Ancylobacter polymorphus: one gene and its partner. The protein of the gene in region 1 interacts with the protein of each later gene in a pairwise test. Links are inferred from orthologs where the notes say so. Each region holds a gene or a part of one and is shown on either strand. Other genes may lie near its edges.

Region 1 (8,840 bases):
CGCGGGATGGCGGCCGCAGGAGGCCGCGCCCGCAGAGGGCGACGGGGAACGGCCGCCGGGACGGGAAGCGCGTCGCGCTCAGGCGGCGTGGCGCTCGCCATTGACGCCGAAATGATCGAGATAGCGCGGGTTGATCTTCTCCACCGGCAACACGATCAGCACATCGGTGGTGCCGAACTGGCGGTCGATCACCGCGCCGCGCCCGATCTGCGCGCCGAGGCGCAGATAGCCCTTGATGAGCGGCGGCAGCGCCAGCAGCGCCGCCTTGGCGTCCAGCGCCTCGACGGAGACAAGGTCCATCGGCGCGGCATGTTGCGGCAGCGCCTGCGCCGCCCATTCCGGATCGGTCGGCGCGAAATGGTGCAGGAAGGCAAGCGGACGGGCGAGCGCCTGCGGGTCGCAGCCTTCCAGGCTGGCGCAGCCGAACATCACGTCGATGCCATGGCGGCGCACATAGGCCCAGATGCCATGCCAGAGCAGCTCCACCGTGCGCTTGGTGCGGTAGGATGAGAGCACGCAGGAGCGGCCGAGTTCCAGGAAACGGCGGTGCGGGTGGCGCGCCAGCAGCGGGGCGATGTCGAACTCGCTCGCCGTGTAGAAGCCATTGTGCCGGTCGGCGATCTCCTGCCGCAGCAGCCGATAGGTGCCGACGACGCGCGGCACGCTCCGGCCGCGCACCATGCGGCAGGACTCATGGTCGAGCACGAGAAGGTGATCGCAAATGCCGTCAAAGGCGTCGACATCGCGCCGGGCGAGCCGCATGGCGGCGGCCGGGGTCGCCGACATTTCCTCATAGAACACTTCGTAGCGCAGGCGCTGGGCGCGGCGCACATCCGCTGCCGTCACTGCGAGCCGCACTTCGAGCGCGCCGATGCGCCCCAGCGTTGCCGGGCCGGGCTCACCCCGGCTGCCGCGATGGCGCACGCCGGAATAGGAGCGCAAGGCCGGCATCAGGCGGGAGGGGGTAAGCGCCGCCGGCACCAGCCGCAGCGGCGCGGCACCGGGCAGGGCCGTTCGCGGGGTAAAGAAGCTGCGCAGGGCCGAGAGGCCGGGAGCGTTGAGCGAGGCGGCAAAGCGCGAGCTGGGCGGTGTTTCGACAGTCCCTTCGGCGAAAAGCTGCGTCATGTCCGATCCCCCACGCTGCCTTCACTATAGCGTTTTGTGACAGGAATCACATTTCTCGGACGGTCATGTGACAGACGGGGCGCGGGTCGCACCGGTGCCGGGCGCCCCGCGCTCGGCACCGAAGCCGGGGGGCCGTCGGGGTCAATGCGGCTGCGCGGGCGGGGCGGCGATGACGACTGATCCGGCTTGCACCGCGCGGGTGGAGCGAGCTGCGACACACGCTAAATGGCCCCGGCAGGCCCCCCGTCCGCTGGCGCCGTCAGGCGGCGGCGGCGTGGCGGTCCGCAGCGGCGCGGTAGGCCAAGGCCTCGGCCAGGTGTCCCCGGCCGACCGTCTCCGCGCCGGCGAGATCGGCAAGGGTGCGCGCCACCCGCAGCACCCGGTGATAGCCGCGGGCGGAGAGGCGCATCAGCTTGGCCGCGTCCGCCAGCAGGGCCGTGCCGGCGGCGTCGGGCGTGGCGATCTCTTCGAGGATAGGGCCCGTCGCCTCGGCATTGGTGAACAGGTCAGGTCGGCCGAGCGCCAGGAAGCGCTCGCGCTGCAGCACCCGCGCCTGCGCCACCCGCCGCGCCACGGCCGCGCTGGGCTCGGAGGGGCCGGGGCGCACGAGATCGACCGCTGCGACCGCCGGCACGTCGAGATGCAGGTCGACCCGGTCGAGGAACGGGCCGGAGAGGCGCGCCTGATATTCCGCCGCGCAGCGCGGGCCGCGCCGGCAGCTCTGCCCCGGTTCGCCGGCGCGGCCGCAGCGGCAGGGATTCATCGCCGCGATCAGCTGAAAGCGGGCGGGATAGGAAATGCGGTGATTGGCGCGGGCGATGACCGCCTCGCCGGTCTCCAGCGGCTGGCGCAGCGAATCGAGCACGGCGGGAGCGAATTCCGGCAATTCGTCGAGGAACAGCACGCCATTATGCGCCAGCGAGACCTCGCCCGGCCGGGCCCGCATGCCGCCGCCCACCATCGCCGCCATGCTGGCGGAATGGTGCGGCGCGCGGAACGGGCGCCGGCTGGTCAGCGCCCCGCCCTGCAGCGTCCCGGCCACCGAGGCGACCATTGACACTTCCAGCAACTCCGAGGGGGTGAGCGGCGGCAGCAGCGAGGGCAGGCGCTGCGCCAGCATGGATTTGCCGGCGCCGGGCGGGCCGCTGAGCAGAAGATTGTGGCGCCCGGCGGCGGCGATCTCCAGCGCCCGGCGGGCCGTTTCCTGGCCCTTCACATCGGCGAGGTCGGGCAACTGGGCGGATCCCGCCTCCAGCCGCGGCTCGGGACGACTGAGGAATTGGCGGCCGGCGAAGTGATTGACCAGCTGGATCAACGAGTGCGGCGCCAGCACCGCCATGTCGGGGCTGGCCCAGGCCGCTTCCGGCCCGCACGCTTCCGGGCAGATGAGCCCGTGGCCGCGCGCATTGGCGCCGATGGCCGCCGGCAGCACGCCGGAGACGGCGGCGATGCGCCCGTCGAGCGCGAGTTCGCCCACCACGGTGAAGCCTTCCAGCGCGTCCGGACCGATGGCGCCGATCGCCGCCATCAGGCCGAGGGCGATAGGAAGATCGTAATGGCTGCCTTCCTTCGGCAGGTCGGCGGGGGCGAGGTTGACGGTGATGCGGCGGGCGGGGAGCGCCAGGCCGGAGGCGGTGAGGGCGGCGCGCACCCGTTCCTTCGCTTCGGTGACCGCCTTGTCGGCCAGGCCGACGAGATTGAAGGCCGGCAGGCCGGGGCTCACCTGAACTTGAACATCGACGGGACGGGTCTCCACCCCCTCGAACGCCACCGTCGCCACGCGCTGGACCATCGCACCCTCTCCCAGGAGATCCGGCAATGCACGTCGGGGCGCCGCCTTTCCGCACCCGCTGGTGGCAGAATACGGCCCAGAACGCGAAGGTCAAGAACAATAAGAGAACAAACCGAGTGGAACATGAACAGAACGTTAAGCGCCTACCCGCCTGATTGATGATAGAGAAATTCTATCGTGGCACGGAACACCTGAATTGATTTCGGTTTCGGCGCGTACCATCCTTACCTTTGGAAAATTCTAAAAGAAGGCTACGGGAGAAATGCCGCATTACGAACCCTGGAGCGACGAGCGTGCCCGCGCGGTCATCGATGAGTTTTCTCATCTGGAAGGCCCGCTGATGCCGATGCTCCACGCGGTGCAGGAGACGTTCGGCCACGTTCCCGACGCCGTCGTGCCCATGCTGGCCGAGAAGCTGAACGTCTCGCGCGCCGAAGTGCATGGCGTCGTGACCTTCTATCACGATTTCCGCCACGAGCCCGCCGGCCGCCATGTGCTGAAGCTGTGCCGCGCCGAAGCCTGCCAGGCGGCGGGCGGCGATGCGCTGGCCGAACATGCAGAACACCGGCTCGGCTGCAAGCTCGGTGAGACCACGGCCGATGGCCGCGTCACCGTGGAGCCCATCTACTGCCTCGGCCTGTGCGCGACCGCGCCCTCCGCCATGCTGGACGGGCGGATCGTCGCGCGGCTCAACGAGCGCCGGCTCGACGCCCTGATCGAGGAGGCCCAGTCGTGACCATCCGCATCTACGTTCCCAAGGATGCCTGCGCCATCGCCTGCGGCGCCGACGAGGTGGCCGAGGCGATCGCCGCCGCTGCCGTTTCGGCGCGCCAGCCGGTGGAGATCGTGCGCAACGGCTCGCGCGGTATGCTCTGGCTTGAGCCGATGATCGAGGTCGTCACGCCCGAGGGCCGCATCGCTTATGGCCCTGTCGAGGCTGGCGATGTCGAGGGCCTGTTCGCGGCCGGCTTCCTCACCGGCGGCGCGCATGCGCTGCGCATCGGCAAGCCGGAGGAGCACCCCTTCCTCGCCAAGCAGACCCGGCTCACCTTCGCCCGCTGCGGCATCATCGACCCGGCCTCCTATGCCGATTACCGCGCGCATGGCGGCTATAAGGGCCTGGAGCGCGCGCTGCAGCTCGGGCCGGCCGAGATCATCGAGGAAGTGAAGAAGTCCGGCCTGCGCGGCCGTGGCGGCGCCGGCTTCCCGACCGCGATCAAGTGGAAGACCGTGGCCGATGCCAAGGCCGACCGCAAATACATCGTCTGCAATGCCGACGAAGGCGACAGCGGCACCTTCGCCGACCGCATGATCATGGAAGGCGACCCCTTCGAGCTGATCGAGGGCATGACCATCGCCGGCATCGCGGTGGGCGCCACCAAGGGCTATGTCTACACCCGTTCCGAATATCCCCACGCCATCTGGGCGATGGAGAAGGCGATCGAGGTGGCGCGCGCCCATGGCATGCTGGGCGTCAACATTGCCGGTTCGCCCTACAGCTTCGATATGGAAGTGCGCATGGGCGCCGGCGCCTATGTGTGCGGCGAGGAAACCGCGCTGCTCGACAGCCTGGAAGGCAAGCGCGGCACGGTGCGCGCCAAGCCGCCGCTGCCGGCGCATAAGGGCCTGTTCCAGAAGCCGACCGTCATCAACAACGTGCTCTCGCTCACCGCCGTGCCGCATATCCTGGCCGATGGCGGCGAGTTCTACGCCAATTTCGGCATGGGCCGCTCACGCGGCACGATGCCGATCCAGATCGCCGGCAATGTGAAGTTCGGCGGCCTGTTCGAAACCGCCTTCGGCATCACGCTCGGCGAGCTGATCAACGACATTGGCGGCGGCACCGCCACCGGCAAGCCGGTGAAGGCCGCGCAGGTCGGCGGCCCGCTCGGCGCCTATGTGCCGACCTGGCAGTTCGACCTGCCCTTCGACTATGAGGCGTTCGCGGCCAAGGACGCGCTGATCGGCCATGGCGGCATCGTCGTGTTCGACGAGAGCGCGGACCTCGCCAAGATGGCGCGCTTCGCCATGGAGTTCTGCTCCGTGGAAAGCTGCGGCAAGTGCACGCCCTGCCGCATCGGCTCGACGCGCGGCGTCGAACTGATGGACAAGATCATTGCCGGCGAGCGCGTCGAGGCCAACCTCGCCACGCTCACCGACCTCTGCCAGACCATGAAGCTTGGATCGCTTTGCGCCCTTGGCGGGTTTACCCCCTATCCGGTGCTGAGTGCGCTGAACCATTTCCCCGAGGAATTCGGCGCACCCCCGCGCCGCCTCGAAGCCGCCGAGTGAGGAGGACGCATCATGTCTCTCATCCATGAGATCGACTACGGTACGCCGGCTCCGAAGACCGACAAGATGGTGACCCTCACCATCGACGGCATGGAAGTGACCGTGCCGGAAGGCACGTCCATCATGCGCGCGGCGATGGAGATGGGGACGCAGATTCCGAAGCTCTGCGCCACCGATTCGCTGGAGGCCTTCGGCTCCTGCCGTCTCTGCCTGATCGAGATCGAGGGGCGCAACGGCACCCCGGCCTCCTGCACCACGCCGGTGGCGCCGGGCATCAAGGTCCACACCCAGACCCCGCGGCTCGCCCAGCTGCGCAAGGGGGTGATGGAGCTCTACATTTCCGACCACCCGCTGGACTGCCTGACCTGCGCCGCCAATGGCGACTGCGAATTGCAGGACATGGCCGGCGCGGTCGGCCTGCGCGAAGTGCGCTACGGCATGGAGGGCGCGAACCACTTCGCCCCCTCCTCCGAGCTCGCCATGCCGAAGGACGAGTCGAACCCGTACTTCACCTATGACCCGGCCAAGTGCATCGTCTGCAATCGCTGCGTGCGCGCCTGCGAAGAAGTGCAGGGCACCTTCGCGCTGACCATTTCCGGCCGTGGCTTCGACAGCCGCGTCTCGCCCGGCCAGTCGGAAGCCTTCCTCACCTCGGAATGCGTGTCCTGCGGCGCCTGCGTGCAGGCCTGCCCGACCGCGACCCTTTCCGAGAAGCGCCTGATCGAGATCGGCACGCCCGAGCATTCGGTGGTGACGACCTGCGCCTATTGCGGCGTCGGCTGTACCTTCAAGGCGGAAATGCGCGGCCAGGAAGTGGTCCGCATGGTGCCGTGGAAGGACGGCAAGGCCAATCGCGGCCATAGCTGCGTCAAGGGCCGCTTCGCCTGGGGCTATGCGATGCACCAGGACCGCATCCTCAAGCCGATGATCCGCTCCAAGGTCACCGAGCCGTGGCGCGAAGTCTCCTGGGAAGAGGCGATCGACTACACCGCTTCCGAGCTGAAGCGCATCCAGGACACCTATGGCCGCAAGTCGGTCGGCGGCATCACGTCCTCGCGCTGCACCAATGAGGAAGCCTATCTCGTCCAGAAGATCATCCGCGCCGGCTTCGGCACCAACAATGTCGACACCTGTGCCCGCGTCTGCCATTCGCCGACCGGCTACGGCCTGAACCAGGCCTTCGGCACCTCGGCAGGCACGCAGGACTTCGACTCGGTCGAGGATTCCGATGTCATCCTGGTGATCGGCGCCAACCCGACCGACGGCCATCCGGTGTTCGGGTCGCGCATGAAGAAGCGCCTGCGCGAGGGCGCGAAGCTGATCGTCATCGATCCGCGCCGCATCGACCTCGTGCGTTCGCCCCACATCAAGGCGGATTTCCACCTGCCGCTGCAGCCGGGCACCAACGTCGCCATCGTCACCTCGCTCGCCCATGTCATCGTGACCGAGGGGCTGGTGAACGAGGAATATGTCCGCCAATTCTGCGACTGGGAGGAGTTCCAGGACTGGGCCGAGTTCGTCGCCGATGCGCGCCACTCGCCCGAGGAAGTCGAGAAGCTCTCCGGCGTGCCGGCCGAGCAGATCCGCGGCGCGGCCCGGCTCTACGCCACTGGCGGCAATGCGGCGATCTATTACGGCCTCGGCGTCACCGAGCACAGCCAAGGCTCGACCACGGTGATGGCGATCGCCAACCTCGCCATGGCGACCGGCAATATCGGACGTCGCGGCGTCGGCGTGAACCCGCTGCGCGGCCAGAACAACGTGCAGGGCTCGTGCGACATGGGCTCGTTCCCGCATGAGCTGCCGGGCTACCGCCACATCTCCGACGACGCCACCCGCGCCACCTTCGAGGCGATGTGGGGCCGCCCGCTCGACCCCGAGCCCGGCCTGCGCATTCCCAACATGCTGGACGCGGCCGTCGACGGCACGTTCAAGGCGATCTACATCCAGGGCGAGGACATTCTGCAGTCCGACCCGGACACGCATCACGTCGCCTCCGGCCTCGCGGCGATGGAGCTGGTGATCGTGCAGGACCTGTTCCTGAACGAGACCGCCGCCTACGCGCATGTGTTCCTGCCGGGCTGCACCTTCCTTGAGAAGGACGGCACCTTCACCAATGCCGAGCGCCGCATCCAGCTCGTGCGCAAGGTGATGGCGCCGAAGAATGGCTATGGCGACTGGGAAGTGACCCAGATGCTCGCCCGCGCCATCGGCCTCGACTGGAACTACAGCCACCCGGCCCAGATCATGGACGAGATCGCCGCGCTCACCCCGAGCTTCGCCGGCGTGTCGTTCAAGAAGCTGGACGAGATGGGCTCGGTGCAGTGGCCCTGCAACGACGCCAATCCCGAGGGCATGCCGATCATGCACATTGGCGGCTTCGCGCGCGGCAAGGGCAAGTTCGTCGTCACCGAATATGTGCCGACCGACGAGCGTTCGGGGCCCCGCTTCCCGCTGCTGCTCACCACCGGCCGCATCCTCAGCCACTACAATGTCGGCGCGCAGACACGCCGCACCGAGAACGTGGCCTGGCATCCCGAGGACGTGCTGGAAATCCACCCGCACGACGCCGAGCAGCGTGGCGTGCGCGACGGCGACTGGGTGCGCATCGACAGCCGCGCCGGCTCCACCACCCTGCGCGCGCAGATCACCGACCGCGTGGCGCCGGGCGTCGTCTACACCACCTTCCACCACCCGACGACGCAGGCGAATGTCGTCACCACCGACTTCTCGGACTGGGCCACCAATTGCCCCGAGTTCAAGGTGACGGCGGTGCAGATCGCCCGCTCGAACGGCCCGTCCGAGTGGCAGGAAGACTATGACGAGTTCACCCGCCAGAGCCGCCGCATCGCGGTGGCGGCGGAGTGAGCGGGACCGGGCTGTCATGATCCCGCCGGTCGCCCGCGTTGCGCGCCGGGCCGTCACTTCCTCCGGGGTGGCGGCGGGCGAGCGGGCGATCCCCGAGGAGACGCCCGTCGCCATTGTCCATAACGGCTCGACCTATGCCGTGATGATGGCGACGCCGGCCGACCTCGAGGATTTCGGCTATGGCTTCAGCCTGACCGAGGGCGTCATCGAGAGCCTCGCCGATGTCGAGCAGATCGAGACGTTCGAATTTGGCGAGGAGGACGGCGTCAGCGGCGTCGAGGTGCGCCTCTGGCTCACCGCCGCCCGCGCCGGCGAACAGGTCGCCCGCCGCCGCCAGATCGCCGGCCCCACGGGCTGCGGCCTGTGCGGGGTGGAGAGTCTGGAGCTGGCGGTGAAGCCCGCCCGCACCGTGCCGGAGGGTCGACGGTTCACCGCGGCGGAAATCTCCCGCGCGGTGGCCGCCCTGCCCCCGGCGCAGACGCTGAACCACCAGACCCGCGCCGTGCATGCGGCCGCGTTCTGGGAGCCGGACGCCGGGCTCGTGGCGGTGCGCGAGGATGTCGGGCGCCACAACGCGCTCGACAAGCTCGTCGGCCATCTGGTTCGCAACGGCCATGGGGCCGATGGCGGGTTGGTGTTGCTCACCAGCCGGGTGTCGATCGAGATGGTGCAGAAGACCGCCATGCTCGGCGCCTCGGTGCTGGTGGCGGTGTCGGCGCCGACCGCTCTTGCCGTCCGCACGGCGGAGAAGGCCGGCATCACT
Region 2 (8,911 bases), 1.9 Mb from region 1 along the record:
GATGACGAAGCCGATGGAGACCTCATAGGACACCATCTGTGCCGCCGCGCGCAGCGCCGACAGGAACGGGTACTTCGAGTTCGACGCCCAGCCGGCCATGATGGTGCCGTACACGCCGAGCGAGGAAATCGCGAAGATGTAGAGCACGCCGACATTGATGTCGGCCACCACCCAGCCCGCGTCGATCGGCACCACGGCCCAGGCGGCGAGCGCCAGCAGGCAGGTGACGAAGGGCGCGAGCAGGAACACGCCCTTGTTGGCGCCGTCGGGAATGACCGGCTCCTTCAGCACGAACTTGATCAGGTCGGCGAAGGACTGGAACAGGCCGAACGGCCCGACCACGTTGGGGCCGCGACGCAGCTGCACCGCCGCCCAGATCTTGCGGTCGGCCAGCAGCACATAGGCGACGATGATCAGCAGGCCGACCAGAAGCCCGAGGCTCTGGGCGACGATGATGAGCACCTGTATCAGCGTGTCGAACCAGGTCGTTTCGGTCATGTGCTCCCTCCCCTCACTCGGCCGCCGCCGCGTGGCGGCTGGACGCGAGCGCGGAGCATTCGGCCATCACGGCGGAGGCGCGGGCGATCGGATTGGTGAGGTAGAAATCGGTGACGGCGGCGGCGAAAGGCCCGCTCGCCGGCGTGCCGCCGGCCGAGGCCAGCGCGCTGACCGCCGCCGCATCGGCCGGCGTGACATGGTCAAGCCGGGCGAGATGCGGATAGGCCGCGTAGAGCGCGGCGCGCAGCTGCGCCAGGCTGTCGAAGGGCAGGCGGTGGCCGACGACATCGGACAGCGCCCGCAGCACCGCCCAGTCCTCGCGCGCTTCCCCGGGCGGGAAAGCGGCGCGGTTGGCGATTTGCGCCCGCCCTTCCGTGTTCACATAGGTGCCGGACTTCTCGGTATAGGCCGCGCCCGGCAGGATCACGTCGGCGCGATGGGCGCCGCGGTCACCATGGGTGCCGAGATAGACCACGAAGGCGCCGGGGGCGATGTCGATCTCGTCCGCGCCGAGCGCGAACAGAACGTCCACCCCGCCCGGATTGGTCATCGCCACGGCGTCCAGCCCGCCCTCGCCCGGCACCGCGCCGATATCGAGCGCGCCGACGCGCGACGCCGCCGTGTGCAGGACGGAGAAGCCGTTCCAGCCCTCCTTCACCGCGCCGACGGAAACCGCCAGCCGCGCCGCCTGCGCCAGCACCGCCGCCCCGTCGGCACGGGCGAGAGAGCCCTGCCCGATCAGGATCAGCGGACGCTGGGCGCCCTTCAGCACTTCGGCGAAGCCGCCACCATTGCCGAGGTCGGCCAGCGTGTCGGAACCGGCGCCGAGATAGTCATAGGGATAGGTCAGGTCGACATGCGGGCCGACGAGGCCGATGGGGAAATTGCCCTGGAGCCAGCGCTTGCGGATGCGGGCATTGAGCACGCTCGCCTCAAGGCGCGGGTTGGAGCCGATGATCAGCAGCGCGTCGGCCTGCTCGATGCCGGCGATGGTCGCGTTGAACAGATAGCTGGCGCGGCCGAGCGCGGGATCCAGCTTCGCCCCGTCCTGCCGGCAGTCGATGTTCGCCGAGCCGAGCGCGGCGAGCAACGACTTCAGCGCGAACGCCTCTTCCACCGAGGCGAGATCGCCGACCAGGCCGCCGATACGGTTGCCCGGCACCGCCTTCACCTTCGCGGCGATGGCGGCGAAGGCTTCCGGCCAGCTCGCGACCTTCAGCTTGCCGCCGACCCGCACATAGGGGCGGTCGAGGCGCTGGGTCTTGAGGCCGTCCCAGATGTAGCGGGTCTTGTCGGAGATCCACTCCTCGTTCACGTCTTCATTCAGACGCGGGAGGACGCGCATCACCTCGCGGCCGCGGGTGTCGACACGGATGTTGGAGCCGACCGCATCCATCACATCGATGGATTCGGTCTTCGACAGCTCCCACGGGCGGGCGTGATAGGCATAGGGGCGCTGGGTCAGCGCGCCGACCGGGCAGAGATCGGCGACATTGCCCTGCAGCTCCGAGGACAGCGCCGCTTCCAGATAGGTGGTGATTTCCATGTCCTCGCCACGCCCGATGGCGCCGAGCTCAGCCACGCCCGCCACCTCGGTGGTGAAGCGCACGCAGCGGGTGCACTGGATGCACCGGGTCATGGAGGTCTTGATCAGCGGGCCGATATACTTGTCTTCGACCGCGCGCTTGTTCTCGGCATAGCGGGACGTGTCCACGCCATAGGCCATGGCCTGGTCCTGCAGGTCGCACTCGCCGCCCTGGTCGCAGATCGGGCAGTCGAGCGGGTGGTTGATGAGCAGGAACTCCATCACCCCTTCGCGCGCCTTCTTCACCATCGGCGACTTGGTGAGGATGACCGGCGGCTCGCCATTCGGGCCGGGGCGCAGATCGCGGACATTCTGCGCGCAGCTCGCCGTCGGCTTGGGCGGGCCGCCCTTCACCTCAACCAGACACATGCGGCAATTGCCGGCGATGGAAAGGCGCTCATGGAAGCAGAAACGCGGGATTTCCGCGCCCGCCGCCTCACAGGCCTGGAGCAGCGTGAACTCCGGCGGAACATCCAGCTCGATGTCGTCGACGATGATCTTGGCCATGATGCTCTCTTACTCCGCCGCCACCGGCACCGGGTCGGAATGCGGGTTCGCCGAATACTGGTCGATCCGCTTTTCGATCTCGGGACGGAAATGCCGGATCAGGCCCTGCACCGGCCACGCCGCCGCATCGCCGAGCGCACAGATGGTGTGGCCCTCGACCTGGGTGGTGACCTGCAGCAGGAGATCGATCTCACGCTTCTGCGCCCGGCCCTCGACCATGCGGTCGAGCACGCGCCACATCCAGCCCGTGCCTTCACGGCAGGGGGTGCACTGGCCGCAGCTCTCGTGCCGGAAGAAATAGGAGATGCGGGCGATCGCCCTCACCACGTCGGTGGACTTGTCCATGACCAGCACGCCGGCGGTGCCGAAGCTGGACTTCACCGCGCGGCAGCCGTCGAAGTCCATGATCAGGTCTTCGCACTGGTCGGCCGGGATGATCGGGCAGGACGCGCCGCCGGGGATGATGGCGAGCAGATTGTCCCAGCCGCCGCGCACGCCGCCGCCATGCTTCTCGATCAATTCCTTGAACGGGATGCTCATCGCCTCTTCGACGATGCAGGGCGTGTTCACATGGCCGGAGATGCCGAACAGCTTGGTGCCGACATTGTTGGCACGGCCGATGGACGAGAACCACGCCGCGCCGCGCCGCAGGATGGTGGGCGCAACAGCGATGGATTCGACGTTGTTCACCGTCGTCGGGCAGCCATAGAGGCCGACATTCGCCGGGAAGGGCGGCTTCAGCCGCGGCTGGCCCTTCTTGCCCTCAAGGCTTTCCAACAGCGCGGTTTCCTCGCCGCAGATATAGGCGCCGGCGCCATGGTGGACATAGATGTCGAAGTCCCAGCCATGCACGTTGTTCTTGCCGATCAGCCGGGCCTCATAGGCCTGGTCGATCGCCGCCTGCAGGTGCTCGCGCTCCTGGATGAACTCGCCGCGCACATAGATATAGGCCGTGTGCGCGCCCATGGCGAAGCCCGCGATCAGGCAGCCTTCGACCAGATGGTGCGGGTCGTGGCGCAGGATCTCGCGGTCCTTGCAGGTGCCCGGCTCGGATTCGTCGGCATTGACGACGAGGTAATGCGGGCGCCCGTCATTGTTCTTGGGCATGAACGACCATTTGAGGCCGGTCGGGAAGCCGGCGCCACCGCGCCCGCGCAGGCCCGAGGCCTTCATATGCTCGATGATGAAATCACGGCCGGCGTCGAGGAACAGCTTGGTGCCGTCCCACGAGCCACGCTTCAGCGCGCCCTGCAGCCCCCAATCATGGTGGCCGTAAATATTGGTGAAGATGCGATCCTTGTCGGCAAGCATGGTTCGCTCCTCATTCCGCCTTGCTGTCCGCCGTGCCGCCGGGCGGCGGGGCGACGGGCTTCTTCGGCTTCTCCTTGTCGGCCTCGCCGGCGGCCTCGACCGCCTTAGCGGCGGGGGCGGCGGCCGGCGCCGGATCGCTCTTCGGCGGCGGCGGCGGCGCGGCAGCAGCGGCGGCCGGGGGCGGCGCGGCCGGCGCCGTCTCGCCCTTGGCCTTGGCGGCCAGCGCCTCGCGGGCCAGCGCCAGACCGGCGCCCTGCCCGACCATCGAGCCGTCGAACAGCTCCGGCGAGGTCAGCACGCGCAGCCCGGTGACGGGCGCGGAGGTGACGCGGCCGTTCTGCGGGCCGGAGGCGGGATGCTCGCCGCGCTCGAACGCGTCGAGGATCTTTTCCAGATCCGCCGGCGTCAGGTCCTCATAGACATCCTTCCACACCTGCACCATCGGCGCGTTCACGCAGGTGCCGGCGCACTCGACCTCTTCCCAGGAGAAGTCGCCATTGGCCGAGAGATGGAAGGGCTCTTCATGAATGCGGCTCTTGCACACCTTCATGAGGTCGCCCGCGCCGCGCAGCATGCAGGGCGTGGTGCCGCACACCTGGATGTGCGCGCGCTTGCCCACCGGCTGCAGCTGGAACTGGGTGTAGAAGGTCGCGACCTCATAGACACGGATCGGCGCCATGCCGAGCATGTCACCGACATAGCGCATCGCCGGCTCGGACACCCAGCCGCCCGCCTGCTCCTGCGCGCGCATGAGCAGCGGAATCACCGCGCTGGCCTGACGGCCCGGCGGATACTTCGCGATGGTCTTCTCGGCCCAGGCGAGATTCTCGGCCGTGAACGCGAAGCTCTCGGGCTGAACCTCTTTTGGCGCAAGCCTACGGACAGACATGCCGTACCCTTCCGATCGAACCGCCTCCCCTCAGGGATCAGCGGTCCACTTCACCGAACACGATATCCAGCGACCCGAGGATCGCCGAAATATCCGCGAGCATGTAGCCGCGGCAGAGGAAATCCATCGCCTGAAGATGCGCGAAACCGGGTGCGCGGATCTTGCAGCGATAGGGCTTGTTGGTGCCGTCGGCGACGACATAGACGCCGAACTCACCCTTCGGGGCTTCCACGGCGGCATAGGCTTCGCCGGCGGGAACGTGGAAGCCTTCCGTGTAGAGCTTGAAGTGGTGGATGAGCGCTTCCATCGAGCGCTTCATCTCGCCGCGCTTGGGCGGCACGATCTTGTTGTCGACCGCCGAGACCGGACCCGCTTCCTTCAGCAGCCGCTCGCAGCACTGGCGCATGATGTCGGCCGACTGCCGCATCTCTTCCATGCGGATGCAGTAGCGGTCGTAATTGTCGCAGTTCTTGCCGATCGGAATGTCGAATTCCAGCTCGTCATAGCACTCATAGGGCTGCGCCTTGCGCAGGTCCCATGCCGCGCCCGAACCGCGCACCATGACGCCGGAGAAGCCCCAGGCCCAGGCGTCCTCAAGGCTGACAATGCCGATATCGACATTGCGCTGCTTGAAGATGCGGTTGTCGGTCAGCAGGCCTTCGAGGTCGTCCATGAAGGCAGGGAAGGTCTTAGTCCAGGCGAGGATGTCCTCGACGAGCTGCCGCGGCAGGTCCTGATGCACGCCGCCGGGACGGAAATAGGCTGCATGCATACGCGAACCGGAGGCGCGCTCATAGAACATCATCAGCTTTTCGCGTTCCTCGAAGCCCCACAGCGGCGGGGTGAGCGCACCGACGTCGAGCGCCTGCGTGGTCACGTTCAGCATGTGGGAGAGGATGCGGCCGATCTCGGAATAGAGCACGCGGATCAGCTGGCCGCGCTTGGGCACGGTGACGCCGAGCAGGCGCTCGATGGCGAGGCAGAAGGCGTGCTCCTGATTCATCGGCGCGACATAGTCGAGCCGGTCGAAATAGGGCACGGCCTGCAGATAGGTCTTGGCCTCGATCAGCTTCTCGGTGCCGCGATGCAGCAGGCCGATATGCGGGTCCACGCGCTCGACGATTTCGCCGTCGAGTTCGAGGATGAGGCGCAGCACGCCGTGCGCCGCCGGGTGCTGCGGGCCGAAATTGATCTGGAAGTTGCGGACCTTGGGGTCGATCTTGCCGGGTGCGTTCATCGCTCGGACCTCACCTCAGCCCGCCTTCGGGGGCGTTGCCTTCTCGTCGCCGGGGAGCACGTAGTCGGGCCCCTCCCAGGGCGAGAGGAAGTCGAAGCTGCGGAATTCCTGCGCGAGCTTCACCGGCTCGTAGACCACACGCTTGCGCTCGTCGTCATAGCGCACCTCGACAAGGCCGGTGGTCGGGAAGTCCTTGCGCAGCGGATAGCCGTCGAAGCCGTAATCCGTGAGGATGCGGCGCAGCTCCGGGTGGTCGGAGAACAGGATGCCGTACATGTCGAACGCCTCGCGCTCGAACCAGAAGGCGCCCGGGAACACGGCGGTGGCGGAGGCCACCGGCGTCGTCTCGTCGGTCTCGACGCGGATGCGGATGCGCGCGTTCAGCGTCGGCGAGAGCAGGTGATACACCACGTCGAAGCGTTTCTCGCGCTGCGGCCAGTCGACACCGCAAATGTCGATGAAGCTCACGAAGCGGCAGGACGGGTCGTCACGCAGGAAGCGCAGCACCTTGATGACCTCGGCCGCCGACGCCACCAGCGTCAGCTCGCCATAGGCCACGAGCACTTCCTCGACCGCGTCGGGAAGCGCTTCCTTTACATGCGCGCCCAGCTCTTTCAGCGTCTCGTCCATTTCGCCTCGAACCCTCAGCGCTCGATCGTTCCGGTACGGCGGATCTTCTTCTGCAGCAGCAGCACGCCGTAGAGCAGAGCCTCTGCTGTCGGCGGGCAGCCGGGGATGTAGATGTCCACCGGCACGATGCGGTCGCAGCCGCGCACGACCGAATAGGAATAGTGGTAATAGCCGCCGCCATTGGCGCAGGAGCCCATGGAGATGACGTAGCGCGGCTCCGGCATCTGGTCGTAGACCTTGCGCAGCGCCGGCGCCATCTTGTTGGTCAACGTGCCGGCGACGATCATCACGTCGGACTGACGCGGCGAGGCGCGCGGCGCGAAGCCGAACCGCTCGACATCGTAGCGCGGCATGGATGTCTGCATCATTTCGACCGCGCAGCAGGCGAGGCCGAAGGTCATCCACATCAGCGAGCCGGTGCGGGCCCAGTTGATCAGATCGTCGGTCGCGGTGACCAGGAAGCCCTTATCCGCGAGCTCCGCATTGACCTCGACGAAGAACGGATCGGTGGCACCGACCGGACGCCCGGTATTGGGGTCGATGATACCCTTGGCCGCCGGGGCGACGAGAGGGCTATTCGCGCTCAATCCCATTCGAGCGCTCCCTTCTTCCACTCGTAGACGAAGCCGATGGTCAGCACGGCCAGGAACACCATCATCGACCAGAAGCCGAAATTGCCCAGCTCCCCGAACGTGATCGCCCAGGGGAACAGGAAGGCGACTTCGAGATCGAAGATGATGAAGAGAATGGCGACCAGATAGAACCGCACGTCGAACTTCATGCGCGCGTCGTCGAACGCATTGAAGCCACATTCATAGGCCGACATCTTCTCCGGATCGGGCCGGCCGAAGGCGACCAGGAACGGCGCCACCAGAAGGGCGAGGCCGATGAAGGCCGAGACGCCGATGAAGATCACGACGGGCAGATAATCCTGAAGCAGGCTGCTCATGGATGGGATCCTCCCGGAACAGGATGGGTCGTCGGCCTTGGCGTCGCAGTTGCGAAATATTCAAAGCACGGGGCAGGCTTATCGCACGGACCTGACCGAGGCAAGGGCATCGCTCGGCAATCGCGCAGGTCTGGTATACAGAATTCACACCCTAGCGGAAGCTCCCCGGCGCGGCAGGATGATCCCCCGTGCAAACCCGTGAAATCGCGCGAACAACAGCGAATTCCGCTCAATTGCCCGCAGCCTATTGAACCTCCTGATACCGGAGGCCGCAGGGGCGCCAAGGAGGCCCTGCGGGCGAACCGGCGGGAGCGGCCGGCCCCAAATCCGCCATGAGCCGCAGCGGTGCGTCTTTGTCGGGAAGTGGGCGCGGAAGGGTCGGAAGCGACCGGGGTGAGACACTTGGTCCACCCCGCAGCCCTGCCCGCCCGCGATCACCGGCTCCAGATGTCGGTGTCGATCTCGCTGGCGAGTTCCGGCATGGAGGCGGCGGTGAAGCGGGGCTTTTTCCCCGCCCGACGCTGCTGCAGATAATCACGGGTCAACCGCGCCACAAGGCCGGACAGCAGCACGATGGCGATAAGGTTGACCGTCGCCATCAGCCCCATCGAGGCATCGGCGGCATTGAACACCGTCGCCACCGATTCGTAGGCGCCCCAGACCACCATGCCGAGCACCGCGACCCGAAGCACGGCCCGGCCGACATGACCGCCGATGCCGAGATAGACAAGCGCGCCCTCGGCATAGGAATAATTGCCGATGATGGAGGTGAAGGCGAAGAAGAAGATCGCCACCGCGACGAAATAGGTGCCGGCCCAGCCGATATGGTGGTTCATCGCCGCTTGGGTGAGTTGCGTGCCAGTGAGGCCGGAACCGGGCTCCAGCAGGCCGGAGAGCAGGATGAGGAACGCCGTCGCGGTGCAGATGAGGATCGTGTCGATGAACACGCCGAGCGACTGCACGAAGCCCTGGCTCACTGGGTGATGCGGGTCGGGCGTGGCGACGGCGGCGATATTCGGCGCCGAGCCCATGCCGGCCTCATTGGAAAACAGGCCGCGCTTCACACCATTGAGCATCGCCGCCGCCACCGAACCGGCGACGCCGCCCGCCGCCGGCGCGAAGCCGAAGGCGCTGGCGATGATCAGCGAGAACATGGCCGGCACATCGCCAATATTGATCGCCACCGCGAACAGCGCCATGCCGAGATAGCCCGCCGCCATGAACGGCACGACGATTTCCGCCACACGGGCGATAGCGGCGATGCCGCCGAAAATGATGATTCCGGTGAGCGCGGCGATGGCGACG

Evidence for each region.
Region 2: the proteins of K9D25_RS05655 (region 1) and nuoG interact in binary tests that used the Escherichia coli proteins (3 or more experiments, as listed by UniProt). The link is inferred for Ancylobacter polymorphus from one-to-one orthologs.

Annotation. Positions count from the first base shown.
Region 1 is NZ_CP083239.1:1,198,979-1,207,818, reverse strand. What follows is about bases 1,995-4,916. They hold K9D25_RS05655 (formate dehydrogenase subunit gamma), read left to right. Parts: upstream 1,995-3,179; coding sequence 3,180-3,653; downstream 3,654-4,916. Other genes in these bases: K9D25_RS05650 (formate dehydrogenase beta subunit), read left to right, coding at 3,650-4,916; K9D25_RS05660 (YifB family Mg chelatase-like AAA ATPase), read right to left, coding at 1,995-2,917. Also shown: K9D25_RS05665 (GNAT family N-acetyltransferase), read right to left, coding at 79-1,125; more of K9D25_RS05660, read right to left, coding at 1,385-1,994; more of K9D25_RS05650, read left to right, coding at 4,917-5,209; fdhF (formate dehydrogenase subunit alpha), read left to right, coding at 5,222-8,077; formate dehydrogenase accessory sulfurtransferase FdhD, read left to right, coding at 8,094-8,840. UniProt on the Escherichia coli protein: NDH-1 shuttles electrons from NADH, via FMN and iron-sulfur (Fe-S) centers, to quinones in the respiratory chain. The immediate electron acceptor for the enzyme in this species is believed to be ubiquinone.
Region 2 is NZ_CP083239.1:3,144,347-3,153,257, reverse strand. The notes cover bases 52-3,044. They hold nuoG (NADH-quinone oxidoreductase subunit NuoG), read right to left. Parts: upstream 2,591-3,044; coding sequence 512-2,590; downstream 52-511. Other genes in these bases: nuoF (NADH-quinone oxidoreductase subunit NuoF), read right to left, coding at 2,600-3,044; nuoH (NADH-quinone oxidoreductase subunit NuoH), read right to left, coding at 52-498. Also shown: more of nuoH, read right to left, coding at 1-51; more of nuoF, read right to left, coding at 3,045-3,901; NADH-quinone oxidoreductase subunit NuoE, read right to left, coding at 3,912-4,790; K9D25_RS14865 (NADH-quinone oxidoreductase subunit D), read right to left, coding at 4,828-6,027; K9D25_RS14860 (NADH-quinone oxidoreductase subunit C), read right to left, coding at 6,043-6,657; K9D25_RS14855 (NuoB/complex I 20 kDa subunit family protein), read right to left, coding at 6,672-7,250; K9D25_RS14850 (NADH-quinone oxidoreductase subunit A), read right to left, coding at 7,241-7,606; K9D25_RS14845 (alanine/glycine:cation symporter family protein), read right to left, coding at 8,041-8,911. UniProt on the Escherichia coli protein: NDH-1 shuttles electrons from NADH, via FMN and iron-sulfur (Fe-S) centers, to quinones in the respiratory chain. The immediate electron acceptor for the enzyme in this species is believed to be ubiquinone.